Regions from separate parts of the Streptococcus toyakuensis genome, predicted to be linked through region 2. Evidence: predicted binding sites of a transcription regulator. Region 2 holds the regulator's gene; the other holds the start of a gene.
The links. The regulator Rex, encoded in region 2, represses fermentation and respiration genes when NADH is low (regulators of the CRP and FNR family bind a similar motif). The targets are predictions, from matches to a motif close to TTGTGAANTANTTCACAA.
Positions count from the first base shown of each region.

Region 1 (7,636 bases), 240 kb from region 2:
AAAATAAAGTCCCCCTTAGACCCACGCGCAGAGACCTTGTTATCCTTCTCAAAGTAGGCATTGGGAAAGGCAAAACTACGGACCTTGTTAAACTCACTCTCTGCATACTGTTCCAGACTTTCCCCGATAGCTTTTGTCGATTGTTGAGCCTTAAAATTCTTATAAAACTCGACCTGTTCACTTGCTGCTTTAAGCTGGGCTTCATAGTTTTGTTTAACAGAAGCAAGAGAAAGCTCGTTTTCCTTTTCTTGTAAAAGGAGCTGATTTTTGACCTGATCTCGTTCTTTTTCTAGGTTAGAAAGTGTCTTTTGCAGTTGATTTTCATGCTCCAAACGCAAGGTAGCTAATTTGTTTTCCAAGGCCTGTACTTCCTTGTCCTTTGCTAATAAAGCCTGATGGCTTGTCTGTTCAACCTCTTTCTTGGCCAATTCTTTTTCTGTATTAAAGTTTTGGATTTGGCTCTGTAATTGCGCAATTTCTTGGTCTTTTTGAGCCAGTTTAGACTGTTGTTCATTCATGGCCTTTTGCTCAGCCAAGGCCAGTTCCTGCTTCATCCGATCGTGCAATTCCTTATCAAACTCTGCTGTTCTCACTTGGGACAAAAGTTCGGCATACTGACTTTCATTTACTGTAAAGACTTCCCCACAGTTGGGGCATTTGATTTCGTTCATATCGTTCCTCTTTCTAGACTTCTGTAACCATTATATCATGCCTGAGGGAAAATCAAAAACAGTGAGTCGAAACCCACTGTTTATCTTCTTTTTCTTTAAATTTTTTCCAAGGCCAAGCGCAAGTCTTCAATCAAATCTTCTACATTTTCAAGACCGATTGACAAGCGGATTTGGTTTGGTGTGACACCTGCAGCTTCCAGATCTTTTTCTGACAATTGACCGTGAGTGGTTGTTGCTGGATGGACAACAAGTGATTTAGCATCTGCTACGTTTGCTAGGTCAGAGAAGATTTCCAAATTATCAATGACCTTGCGTGCTTCTGCCTCCCCACCTTTGACATGGAAGGTAAAGATGGAACCCACACCTTTTGGCAAATATTTCTCAGCCAAGGCATGGTAAGGACTATCAGCAAGTTTTGGATAGTTGACTTTTTCTACCTTAGGATGGTTGACAAGGAAATCAACAATTTTCTCAGCATTTTGCACATGGCGTTCCACACGAAGAGAAAGGGTTTCAAGTCCTTGTAGCAAGAGGAAGGCATTAAATGGTGACAAGGCCGCCCCTGTATCACGAAGCAATTGAACACGGACAGCGATAATAAAGGCTGCTGCCCCCACATCACGAGTATAGCTCAAATTGTGGTAGCTTGGGTCTTCCTCAACAAATTGAGGGAATTTTCCTGAAGCCGCCCAGTCAAAACGCCCGCTATCGACAATCACTCCACCAATAGTCGTACCATGACCCCCGATAAATTTAGTCGCAGAGTGAATGGCAATATCAACACCGTGAGAAAAGACGTTAATCAAGTAAGGTGTTGCAAAGGTATTGTCGGAAACAAGTGGAATCTGATTTTTATGAGCAATCTCTGCCAATTTTTCCAAATCTGGAATGTTAATCAAGGGGTTGCCCAAGGTTTCAATCAAGACAAGCCTGGTATTGTCATTGATAGCTGCTTCTACTTCCTCCAAATTATCAACATCGACAAAGGTTGTTGTAATACCATAACGAGGAAGAGTTTCTTTCAAAAGATTGAAAGTTCCACCGTAAATAGTCGAAGCAGCCACTACATGGTCACCAGCATGGGCAAGAGCCAAAATCGTATAAGTCACTGCTGCCATACCTGATGCGGTTGCAAGAGCTCCAACACCACCTTCAAGAGCAGCGATTCTTTCTTCAAAGGCCGCTGTTGTAGGATTGGTAATACGAGTATAGATATTTCCTGGTTTTCTCAAGGCAAACAAATCCGCACCTTCCTGCGTATCATCAAAAACAAAGGATGTTGTTTGATAAATTGGTACTGCACGAGACTTGGTGGCTGGATCCACAACTTGACCAGCATGTAGTTGCAAGGTTTCAAATTTAAAATCACGAGTCATAAAACGACCTCCAAATAGTTTGATTAAGGATATTGTAGCACCTTAAGTTATAGTTTACCAATATCAGTTTTCTATATTTTGATATAAGAAATAGCTATTACTTTATTTTAAAAAGGAAAAAAGCACGACTTAATCGTGCTCATTTTCTTAATCTACATAAGTATCTTCGTTTTTATTGAGGAAGGCGTATGGAAGACCCATCAAAAGACCACCACCAATGAAGTTCCCAATGAAGGTTACACCCCAGTGACGAAGCATATTTCCAACACCAAAGTTAGCAATTGAATCCGCAGCAACACTGAATTTTACAATCGCAAAAGAAGCAAAGTTCGCAGCGATGTGCTCGTTTGTTAAGAATACAAACATGTAAATTGCTGATAAAACGAGCCAAAGTTTGGCACCACCATCTTTGACCAAAACAAATGAAAGAATCGCAATATTTACGAAAATATTTGCCAAAATCGCCTCAAGCAAGATTAATTCATTTGAACGGCCTAACTTCATCTCAACAACCCCTGAGATGAAACTATCGTGTGTCAGATTTGCATAGGCTGCCGAATGAGCAAAGCCCCAACCTGCTATTAAAGCTCCGATAAGGTTGAATAAGGTACAGTAAAGTAAAATCTCAGCTGTTTTTCTCCAAGAGATTTTTTTCAAGAAACTACCAGCAGTCAAGAACATCATGTTTGATGTTACCAACTCAGCATTCAAGAAAACAATGTAGGCCAAGCCCCAAGCAAAGACAAATGGGAAGAGGAAGCGTCCACTACCTGGTGCAATTTTATTAATCAAGTCAGCCCCAACTGCACCAGCAGCAGTACTGAAGGTTAAAAATGCACCTGCGAACATAGAACGAATCGCATACTTAAATTTGCTTTGACTATAAAGACTTTCCTTCTTCTTGCAAGCAAATTCAATCTTTGAGATAAATTCTGAAGAAACCATAATAAACTCCTAAAATTTTTTTACCTGATAATTATATCACAAACTTTAGAATTAAGGAAACGTTTTCTGTATTTCATAACAGTTTATTTTGAAATTCAATCTATAAAAAATCAGTAAAACCTAAGATTTTACTGATTTATCTTTAATAACGTTGTTTATATGGTTGATTGAAAGCTGTTAGAATTTCTTCAGGTGTTTGTGAATAATCTTTTGTATCTTTCAAGTCACCTTTTACGATAATACGTTCTGTCGCATCATAGTCAACACAGGTTACAAGTGTGATTTCATCAACTCCAGTACGGTCATCAATCTCATCAACGCGATCTGGAGTCACATGCTTCACTTCACGGATTTCATAGGTATAAACTTTATCCTTATCAGTAAGATAAATTTTCATCCCATTTTTAGCGCGTGATAATGGAGAAAAGAGCATTTGGCTGGCGTTTTCCGCCGTGAAGATGTGATGGCTCGCAAGGGAATAGTTTCCTTTCCCCATCACTTGATCACGCTTCATTGTACCAGCTCCATAGAAGAGATTGACATTATCCAGTCCCTTAAAAATAGGCAAGTTAATTTCTACCTCAGGGACAGCAATTCCACCGATAACTGGCAATTTTTGCGAATCCCATTGTGAGGATAAGACAGCTTCTGACGAGATAGCTTTTACTGAATCAAAGTCAAAATTTCCTTCTGTATCTTGATTTTCTTCTAATTTTTCTTTTGATACCTGGCTGACTTGGTATTTATTGGTATTCCACACCATGAACATATCACGAATTTTTGAATTGAAAATCAAAGCAAGTGACAAGAGAATTAAAAATCCTGCCAGGATATTGATTAGTAAATTTTTACGGTTTGTTTTCTTTTTGTTCTTTTTATGAGACATTATGCTTCACCTTCTGTTTCGTTTTCTGCCCCAACTTCTTCTTTTTCTGCCGCTGTAACCGTAGTAAAGGTTACAATTTTAGCATCTTGGTCCAGGCGCATCACTTTAACTCCCATAGTTGAGCGACCTGTTTGTGAAATATTGGCAACGTTGGTTCGAATCATGACACCTGTATCAGTGATAATCATCAAATCTTCATCGCCTTTAACTGTTATAAGACCAGCAAGGGAACCATTCTTTTCAGTAATTTTAGCAGTTTGCATCCCTTTACCACCACGACCTTTTGTTGGATATTCAGTCGCAACGGTGCGCTTACCATATCCTTTTTCAGTGATGATCAGAACCTCATCCTGGTCTGTAATCACACTAGCACCAACAACTGTGTCCCCATCACGGAGATTAACACCTTTCACACCCGTAGCGATACGACTCATTCCACGAACGGCTGATTGATTAAAGCGAATTGCATAACCAAACTTGGTACCAATGATAATGTCTGTATCTTCTTCCGTCAACAAGACATTAATCAACTCATCTTCATCTTTGAGGTTCAGTGCTTTAAGTCCATTTTGACGAATGTTAGCAAATTCCTTGACGCTGGTTCTCTTCACAATACCATGACGGGTTGTGAAGAAGAGATAAGCATCATCACTGCGTTCAGACTCGACATTGATGATGGTTTGAATACTTTCGCCTTCATCCAATTTCAAAAGATTGACAATCGGCAAGCCCTTGGCTGTACGACCATACTCAGGAATTTCATAGCCTTTCAGGCGATAGACACGGCCTTTATTTGTAAAGAAGAGTAAGTGATCATGAGTACTAGTTGACACTAACTCACGAACAAAATCGTCATCCTTAACTCCCGTACCTTGAACACCACGACCACCACGTTTTTGAGCGGTAAATTCGTCTTGGTCCAGACGTTTGATGTAGCCCTTGTTAGAAAGCGTAATTAAGACATCTGATTCTTCAATCAAGTCCTCATCTTCAAGGCTTAAGACTTCACCGACCATTAATTCAGTACGACGTTGATCGCCAAACTTACGCTTGACTTCGTCTAATTCATCTTTAATGATTTGAGAAACACGTTCTGGTTTAGCTAGAATATCTGCTAAATCCGCTATCAGAGCCAAGAGATCATCATATTCAGACTGAATCTTATCGCGTTCCAATCCTGTCAAACGACGAAGGCGCATATCTAGGATGGCTTGACTTTGACGTTCAGAAAGCTTAAACTTACTCATCAACTCAGCTTGTGCTTCCGCATCCGTTTCACTAGCACGGATGATGCGAATCACTTCGTCGATATGGTCTAGCGCAATTAAGAGACCTTCTAAGATGTGCGCACGTGCTTCTGCTTTTTCCTTATCAAAACGTGTCCGACGAACAACCACTTCTTTTTGGTGCTCGATATAAGCATCTAAAATCTGACGAAGGGATAAAATCTTCGGCACACCATTTTGGATAGCAAGCATATTGAAACCAAAGTTGGTTTGCATCTGGGTCATCTTGAAAAGGTTATTAAGAATAACATTGGCAGAGGCATCTCGCTTGACTTCGATAACAAATCGAACACCTTCACGGTTTGATTCATCACGTACTGCTGTGATCCCCTCAATGCGTTTTTCCTGAACCAAACGAACAATATGCTCGTGCACCTTGGTTTTATTAACCATGTAAGGAAATTCTGTTACAACGATGCGCTCACGCCCTGTCTTAGTTTCTTCGATTTCAGTACGAGAACGAAGAACAATAGAACCTTTACCTGTCTCATAAGCCTTATGGATACCTGATTTCCCCATAACAAGAGCACCAGTTGGAAAATCTGGTCCAGGCAGGACTTCCATCAAGTCCTTAGTGGTCACTTCAGGATTGTCCATGACCAACTTCACTGCATCAATGGTTTCACCAAGGTTATGAGGTGGAATATTGGTTGCCATCCCAACCGCAATACCAGTTGCTCCATTAACCAAAAGATTAGGAAAACGTGCTGGCAAGACCAAGGGTTCACGTTCATTGGCATCATAGTTATCAACGAAATCAACTGTATTTTTGTTAATATCACGAAGCATTTCCAGAGCAATCTTGCTCATACGTGCCTCAGTGTAACGCTGGGCGGCAGCACCATCACCGTCCATGGAACCAAAGTTCCCATGACCATCTACAAGCATGTAACGGTAACTCCACCATTGAGCCATACGGACCATGGCTTCATAGATAGAGTAATCCCCGTGTGGGTGGTATTTACCCATGACATCCCCTGTAATACGAGCAGATTTTTTATGAGGTTTGTCTGGAGTAACACCCAATTCATTCATTCCGTAGAGAATCCGACGGTGGACGGGTTTCAAGCCATCTCGAACATCAGGAAGAGCCCGCGCTACGATAACACTCATAGCGTAGTCAATAAAGCTCGTCTTCATCTCCTTTGTCAGATTGACATTCACTAAATTTCTATCCTGCATTAATAAATGCCTCATTTCACTATTAGTAATTAACTATATTATACCATAATGTCCGCTATATTTCAGGTATCTAAAACCACTAAAACGTTTACATCAAGAACTGAAATGTATATCCGTGACAAAGCTTTTCAAAAGTGATAAAATTGAAATAACTGGGGAAATCCCTGAATAAAATTAAGGAGATGTTTAGAATAATGACTTCAACTAAACAACACAAAAAAGTTATCCTTGTCGGTGATGGTGCTGTAGGTTCTTCTTACGCTTTTGCACTTGTTAACCAAGGAATTGCACAAGAGCTTGGAATTATCGAAATTCCGCAATTGCATGAAAAAGCTGTTGGTGACGCGCTTGACCTTAGTCACGCCCTTGCCTTCACTTCACCTAAAAAAATCTATGCAGCTCAATACTCTGACTGTGCAGACGCTGACCTTGTTGTAATCACTGCAGGTGCGCCTCAAAAACCAGGTGAAACTCGTCTTGACCTTGTAGGTAAAAACCTTGCTATCAACAAATCAATCGTAACTCAAGTTGTTGAATCAGGTTTCAAAGGTATCTTCCTTGTTGCTGCTAACCCAGTTGACGTTTTGACTTACTCAACTTGGAAATTCTCTGGTTTCCCTAAAGAACGCGTTATCGGTTCAGGTACTTCACTTGACTCAGCTCGTTTCCGTCAAGCACTTGCTGAAAAACTTGATGTTGATGCTCGTTCAGTGCACGCCTACATCATGGGTGAACACGGTGACTCTGAGTTCGCTGTTTGGTCACACGCTAACATCGCTGGTGTAAACCTTGAAGAATTCCTTAAAGACACTCAAAATGTTCAAGAAGCTGAATTGATTGAATTGTTCGAAGGTGTTCGTGATGCTGCCTACACAATCATCAACAAAAAAGGTGCAACATACTACGGTATCGCAGTTGCTCTTGCTCGTATCACTAAAGCTATCCTTGATGATGAAAACGCAGTACTTCCACTTTCAGTATTCCAAGAAGGTCAATACGGAGTTGAAAACGTCTTTATCGGTCAACCAGCTGTTGTTGGTGCACATGGTATTGTTCGTCCAGTAAATATCCCATTGAACGACGCAGAAACTCAAAAAATGCAAGCATCTGCTAAAGAATTGCAAGCTATCATTGACGAAGCATGGAAAAATCCAGAATTCCAAGCAGCTTCTAAAAACTAATTTAGATAGAAATAACTCCTTGAGTCATCAGGGAGTTATTTTTTATCTCTATCTTAACTAAACATTTTATGAAGTTTACGTAAAAAACAACATAACTTTAAAAGCTATC
Region 1 is NZ_AP024523.1:966,026-973,661, reverse strand. It holds gene STYK_RS04920 (DUF2130 domain-containing protein) at 1-671, opposite strand, end outside; gene STYK_RS04915 (O-acetylhomoserine aminocarboxypropyltransferase/cysteine synthase family protein) at 767-2,047, opposite strand; gene STYK_RS04910 (formate/nitrite transporter family protein) at 2,195-2,992, opposite strand; gene STYK_RS04905 (class A sortase) at 3,135-3,878, opposite strand; gene gyrA (DNA gyrase subunit A) at 3,878-6,346, opposite strand; gene STYK_RS04895 (L-lactate dehydrogenase) at 6,541-7,527, shown strand.
Region 1: the regulator Rex is predicted to act here: its motif matches at 3,017-3,034, upstream of STYK_RS04910 (formate/nitrite transporter family protein).

Region 2 (7,636 bases):
GGCATGGTCGTCAAGCTGGCAAACTCTTGCGAGAAGCCCGCCAGGAACTAGCTCAGTTACTGGGGACAAAACCTCAACATATCTTTTTCACTTCTGGTGGAACCGAAGGCAACAATACTGCTATCATTGGTTACTGCCTTCGTCACCAAGAACAAGGAAAACATATTATCACAACTGCTATTGAGCACCATGCTGTCCTTGAAACCATTGATTACTTGGTTCAACACTTTGGGTTTGAAGCAACCATTATCCAGCCAGAAAATCAAGAAATCACCGCCCAGCAAATTCAAGAGGCCTTACGTGACGATACGATTTTGGTTTCTACCATGTTTGCCAATAATGAGACTGGAAACCTACTGCCCATTGCTGAAATTGGCCAAATACTCAAGCAACACCCAGCCGCCTATCATGTCGATGCAGTTCAGGCTATTGGTAAAATCCCTATACACCCAGAAGAATTGGGCATTGATTTTCTCACTGCTTCTGCCCACAAGTTCCATGGTCCTAAGGGAATCGGTTTTCTCTACGCATCTAGCATGGATTTTGATTCCTATCTTCATGGCGGAGACCAAGAACAGAAAAAACGAGCCGGAACTGAAAATCTAGCTGCCATCGTGGGTATGGTTGCAGCCCTAAAAGAAGACCTAGAAAAACAGGAAGAACATTTCCAACATGTACAAAATCTAGAAACTGCCTTTCTTGCAGAGCTAGAAGGAATTCAGTATTACGTGAATAGAGGACAACATCATCTCCCTTATGTTCTCAATATTGGATTTCCTGATCAGAAAAATGACCTTTTACTCCTTCGGCTAGATTTGGCTGGAATTTCTATCTCTACTGGCTCAGCCTGTACGGCAGGCATTGTCCAATCCAGCCATGTTCTTGAAGCCATGTACAGGGCAAATTCAGAACGCTTGAAGGAATCCGTTCGTATCAGTTTGTCGCCACAAAATACTGTTGAAGACCTACAAACCCTCGCAAAAACCTTAAAAGAAATTATCGGAGGTTAGCCATATGGCATTTGAAAAAACCATTCAGTTAAAAAATTGTCGTTACGACTACACTCTTAGCCCTTCTGTTAAAAAATTCACCCTCAAAGATAACACCTTTTTTGAGACTAAGGTTGGTAACTATGAATTGACTCGCCTTTTGGAAAAAGTGCCAAACAGCGGTGAAGGCTTCCAACTCAAAATCATCATTAACAAGGAACTTACAGGGGCTAAAATCAATATCACTGACAAGTTTGGTCTTCGTCTAGTTGATATTTTCAAATCAGAAGACCACCACATTCATCAGGAAAAATTCTACTTCCTCATGGATAGCTTGGTAGAACGTGGTGTCTTTACAAAATCAGAAAGATAGGTCCCATATGTTTGAATTGACCTATAAGGACAGCTATCATGTAGAGCGTACACTCAAGTATGAGGATTATGAAGCTCTCATGCTGGCTTTGTCAGGATGTGTGACCCTGCCAGATACACTTTATGTAACTTCTCTGACTTTTAATAGCCAGAAAATTTATCAGGGTCTGGTCGGAGACCTCTACCGTTTTCTATCACATACAGACTTTTTACATCAAAACTAAGATTTTTCTTAGTTTTTTCTTGTTTTTGTTGATTTTTTCACAATGTTTCTATAAAATAGAAGAATAGAAAGGTTGTGATTTTGTGAAAGATAAACAGTTTGCTATTCCAAAAGCTACAGCGAAAAGACTCTCTCTCTACTATCGAATTTTTAAGAGATTTCATGCAGAAAAGATTGAACGTGCCAACTCTAAGCAAATTGCAGAGGCTATCGGTATTGATTCAGCGACCGTACGTCGTGATTTTTCCTATTTTGGTGAACTAGGTCGTCGTGGTTTTGGCTATGATGTCAAAAAACTCATGACGTTTTTTGCCGATTTACTCAATGATAACTCTATCACCAATGTCATGCTGGTTGGTATTGGAAATATGGGCCATGCCCTTCTCCACTATCGCTTCCACGAACGTAACAAGATGAAGATTATCATGGCCTTTGACCTAGATGACCATCCTGAAGTCGGTACCCAAACTCCTGACGGGATTCCCATTTACGGAATTTCTCAAATCAAGGATAAAATCAAGGATGCCGATGTCAAGACTGCTATCCTGACCGTTCCCAGTGTTAAGTCACAAGAGGTTGCTAATCTCTTGGTAGATGCTGGTGTGAAAGGAATTCTTAGTTTTTCACCAGTCCATCTGCATTTACCAAAAGATGTGGTCGTTCAGTATGTCGATTTGACAAGTGAACTCCAAACCCTCCTCTACTTCATGCGAAAAGAGGATTAGAAAGCGAAAATCATTTTATGAAAAAACCAGTTATTGGGATAACAGGAAACGAAAAAACTCATCCAGATGATGACATCATGATGAGCTACGCAGCAAAAGGCTTTGTGGAAGGCGTTAAAGACGCTGGAGGGATTCCCATCATCCTACCGATTGGTGATCAAGAAATGGCCTGCCACTATATCAGTATGATTGACAAGCTCATCTTGACAGGTGGGCAAAATGTTGATCCAAAATTCTATGGTGAACCAAAAACAATTGATAGCGATGACTACCACCTTCAAAGAGATATCTTCGAACTGGCCCTCATCAAGGAAGCTATTAAACAGAAAAAGCCAATTTTTTCTGTCTGCCGTGGTACCCAACTCTTTAACGTTGCCATGGGTGGAACTTTGTACCAAGATATAGAAGACCATTGGCAGGATTGTTCTGCCGAATACACAACTCAACGCTTGGTGACAGAACCTGATACTGTTCTCCGAGAAATCTATGGAGAAATTTCCCATATCAACTCCTTCCACCATCAGAGCATCAAGGATTTAGCACCAAATTTAAAGATTGCGGCTCATGATCCTAAAGATGGTATCATTGAAGCTGTCATGAGTACGGATGATGTTGCCTTTCTCGGTGTCCAATGGCACCCAGAGTTTCTTTTTGAAAATCGTCCCAAAGATAAAAACCTCTTTGACTATATCGTTAATGAACTTTAGATTAAATCTGTCTTTTCACGATAGCTAAAATAACTGGAGTGAGAGACAATCAAATGGTCCAAGAGGACAATTCCCATCAGATCGCAGGCTTCTTTAACAAGTTTAGTGACATGATCATCATTTCGGCTAGGGGCTACCGCTCCTGAGGGATGATTGTGGACCAAAATGAGTGAAGTCGCCATATGCTTAATAGCATAATGAAGAATCTCCCTAGGTTCAGCTATACTGCGAGTTGCAGAACCGATAAAAATGGTCTGTTGATGAATGATTTGATTTTGAGTATTGAGATAGAGCGCCACCAGGTGCTCTTGTTTTTTGTCCCCCAATTCCTGCTGCATCTTCTTGGCCAACTTTTGGCTACTGAGAATACTTTCCATCTCAAGGGTCTCATGTTTATGAATACGATGGCCCAGTTCAATCATAGCTTGTAATTCTATGGCCTTAACACGGCCGATACCAGACAGACTCTGCAATTCCTGCAGGGTCATTTTTTTCAAATCCGTTAGGTTTGAAAGATTGTTCAAGGCTTTCTGGGCAATTTCAAAAACACTAGCTTGACGTGTTCCTGTCCTGAGTAAAATAGCTAGTAACTCTTGATTACTGAGCGCTTCAACTCCTTCCTTGGCCAGTCTTTCTCTTGGTAATAGTGAATCTTCTTGGAATGAAATACTGTACATAAAAATCCTCCTCACTTTATTATTCGTGAGAAGGATGGAAAATTAGATTTTTTTCTCAATTGGGGCCACACTAGCCAAAAGTTTTTTCAAACCTACTTCTGGGAAATTGATTTTCAATTCCTGCCTAGCACCGCTACCTGAAACTTCCAGAACGGTTCCCTCTCCCCACTTCTTGTGGAGGGCAATGTCACCAATGGACCAATTTGCCTCGCTAGAAGCTGATTTTGCTCCAGCTGTAAATTGACCAAATGGAAGACCGCTTGATTGGATAGTTCTTGGGGCAGCACTGCGTTTACGGTCTTGAAGGGCCTGGGCTAAGCTCATGCCTTGACCAAAGGCAAGGCCGCCACTGCTATAAGATGCCTTAAAGCTTGTATTTGCTGGACGAGCCAGACCTTGATACTCAAGTAAGTCCGAGCTGATTTCGTTAATAAAACGAGTGGGACGGTTGTAGTTGGTACGACCAAAAAGCAGGCGCGAGTTGGCATTTGTTAGATAGAGGATTTTCTCTGCACGCGTGATACCTACATAGGCTAGACGGCGCTCTTCTTCCAATTCATCTGAATCCTCAGCTGCACGACTAAGTGGAAAGACATTTTCTTCCATCCCAATCAAAAAGACAACTGGAAACTCGAGACCTTTGGCAGCATGCAGGGTCATCAAGGTCACTTCTGATGTCTCCTGACTACCTGAATCTGTGTCCGCAATCAAGGCCAAGTCATTTAAAAAACGACTCAGTTTATCCAGACCAGTTTCTTCTTCTGGCCCATCAGAGGTGTCATCAAAGTTTTTCGTCACAGAGAGGAACTCCTCGATGTTTTCTACACGAGCCTTGCTTTCTAAGGTCGCTTGGGCGTTAAGAATATCGACGTAACCTGTTTTTTCTAGGACGGCCTCAACCAACTCAGTAATGCTTAACTGGTCCAGTTGCTCCCGCAAATCCAGAATCATATTGGCAAAATCCCAGATAGATTGGGCTGCTTTCCCCTTGATACCAGACAACATAATATTGGCTGAAGCATCTAGCATAGACATGTCTTGCATATTCGCAAAGTCACGAATTTTCTCGACTGTACCTGGCCCAATTCCACGCTTAGGCTCGTTGATAATACGCTCAAAACTGATATTGTCACTCAAATTGGCAATAAGATTGAGGTAAGCGATAATATCTCGGATTTCCTTACGGCTGTAGAACTTTGTTCCGCCAACCATGGTATAAGGAATATTTGACTTGAGCAAGGCTTCCTCAATAGTACGGGACTGCGCATTAGTACGATAAAGAACTGCAAAATCCTTGTGAAGGAAGTTTTTACTCCGACCAAGTTCATCGATAGTTCTGGCTACAAATACAGCCTCATCTAGCTCATCATTGGCACGATAGTAAACGATTTGTTCCCCATCAGCGTTTTGAGTCCAGAGATTCTTAGGACGGCGGTTTTTATTATTTTTAATAACCTCATTGGCCGCTTGGAGAATGGTTTTAGTTGAACGGTAATTCTCTTCCAACAAAACAACCTTGGCTTGGGGATAATCTTTCTCAAAATCCAAAATATTCTGCATATCCGCACCACGCCAACCGTAGATAGACTGGTCCGCATCCCCAACCACACAAATATTTTTAAAGCGTGAAGCCAAGAGTTTGACCAGTTGGTACTGGGCATGGTTAGTATCTTGGTACTCATCAACGTGGATGTACTGAAACTTCTGCTGATAGTAGGTCAAGACATCAGGATTTTGATCAAAGAGACGCAAGGTCAGCATAATCAAATCATCAAAGTCAACAGACTCAGACTGACGCAGTTCTTTCTGATAGGCTGTATAACACTGGGCTACGATTTGCGTATACATATCGCCAGCTTGGGCAGCATAGCCAACATCATCAATCAGATCATTCTTAGCATTGGAGATAGTCCCTAAGATGCTCCGTTCATTCCATTTTTTCGGATCCAAGTTCAACTGCTTTAGAATGCGTTTCATGAGCGTTCGCTGCTCTCCTGGATCGACAATTGTAAAATTACGATTGTAGCCAATATGGTCCGCATCGCGACGCAAAATACGAACACACATGGAGTGGAAGGTCGCAATCAGACAGTCCTGAGTCGCTGGATTGAGGCTATAGGCACGCTCCTTCATCTCACGCGCAGCCTTGTTGGTAAAGGTAATGGCCAAGATATTCCAAGGATTGACTAGCTTTTCATCAATCAGATAAGCAATACGGTGGGTTAAAACACGAGTCTTTCCAGAACCAGCCCCCGCCATGATCAACAAGGGGCCTTCTGTCGTTTGCACCGCCTCAGCCTGACGGTCATTCATTCCATTTAATAATGCGTTCATCTTCTCTTCCTTACTCTTGAAGTCAATATTTCTATTATATCAGAATTCAGGGAAAATATCTTTACCTAGACTGGTTACGTGTAGAAGGCAACTTCTTATATCTAGATAAAAAATGAGCTTGGATAGTATTTCCAAACTCATTTTTTACTCAATGAAAATCGAAGTGCAAACTAGGAAGCTAGCCGCAGGCTGTACTTGAGTACGGCAAGGTGAAGCTGACGTGGTTTGAAGAGATTTTCGAAGAGTATAAAGTCAATTACAATATACTAGAACAAACCTAGGACTGTTCCATCGCTTTCAACATCCATATTAAGAGCAGCGGGTCGTTTTGGAAGTCCAGGCATGGTCATGACATCACCAGTTAAGGCAACGATAAAGCCTGCACCTAATTTTGGTACCAATTCACGAATGGTAATTTCAAAGTTTTCAGGTGCTCCAAGTGCATTTGGATTGTCTGAGAAACTGTATTGAGTTTTAGCCATACAGATTGGCAATTTGTCCCAACCGTTTTGAACGATTTGAGCGATTTGTGTTTGAGCTTTCTTCTCAAAGTTCACTTTGCTACCACGGTAGATTTCAGTAACAATCTTTTCAATCTTTTCTTGGACAGAAAGGTCATTATCATACAAACGTTTGTAGTTAGCTGGGTTTTCAGCGATGGTCTTGACAACCGTTTCAGCAAGAGCTACTCCACCTTCTGCACCATCAGCCCAGACACTAGCCAATTCAACTGGCACATCAATTGAAGCACAAAGTTCTTTCAAGGCTGCGATTTCTGCTTCAGTATCAGAGACAAATTCATTAATAGCTACTACTGCAGGTACTCCAAATTTACGGATATTTTCAACGTGGCGTTTCAAGTTAGCAAAACCGGCACGAACTGCCTCCACATTTTCTTCTGTCAAAGCGTCTTTAGCCACACCACCATTCATCTTAAGGGCACGAAGGGTTGCGACAATGACAACTGCATCTGGAGATGTTGGCAAGTTTGGTGTCTTAATATCAAGGAATTTCTCGGCACCAAGGTCTGCACCAAAACCAGCTTCAGTAACTGTGTAATCAGCCAAGTGAAGGGCTGTTGTAGTTGCCAAGACAGAGTTACATCCGTGAGCAATATTGGCAAATGGACCACCGTGCACAAAGGCAGGTGTTCCGTAAATTGTCTGAACTAGGTTCGGCTTAATCGCATCCTTCAAAATCAAAGCTAAGGCACCTTCAACCTGCAAATCACCTACAGAAACAGGTGTACGATCATAGCGATAACCGATAACAATATTAGCCAAACGGCGTTTCAAGTCCTCGATATCCGTAGCCAAGCAAAGAATGGCCATTATCTCTGAAGCAACGGTAATATCAAAGCCATCCTCACGTGGAATTCCGTTTAGAGGACCACCAAGCCCAACTGTAACATGACGAAGTGCACGGTCGTTCAAGTCCACAACACGTTTCCAAAGGATACGACGTTGGTCAATTCCCAGCTCATTGCCTTGGTGCAAATGGTTGTCAATCAAGGCAGAAAGAGCATTGTTGGCAGTCGTAATGGCATGCATGTCCCCCGTAAAGTGGAGGTTGATGTCTTCCATTGGCAGCACTTGGGCGTAACCACCAC
Region 2 is NZ_AP024523.1:1,201,175-1,208,810, forward strand. It holds gene STYK_RS06210 (cysteine desulfurase family protein) at 1-1,010, shown strand, start outside; gene STYK_RS06215 (DUF1831 domain-containing protein) at 1,015-1,362, shown strand; gene STYK_RS06220 (DUF4649 family protein) at 1,370-1,585, shown strand; gene STYK_RS06225 (redox-sensing transcriptional repressor Rex) at 1,668-2,309, shown strand; gene STYK_RS06230 (gamma-glutamyl-gamma-aminobutyrate hydrolase family protein) at 2,327-3,016, shown strand; gene radC (RadC family protein) at 3,013-3,693, opposite strand; gene pcrA (DNA helicase PcrA) at 3,736-6,027, opposite strand; gene STYK_RS06245 (formate--tetrahydrofolate ligase) at 6,294-7,636, opposite strand, start outside.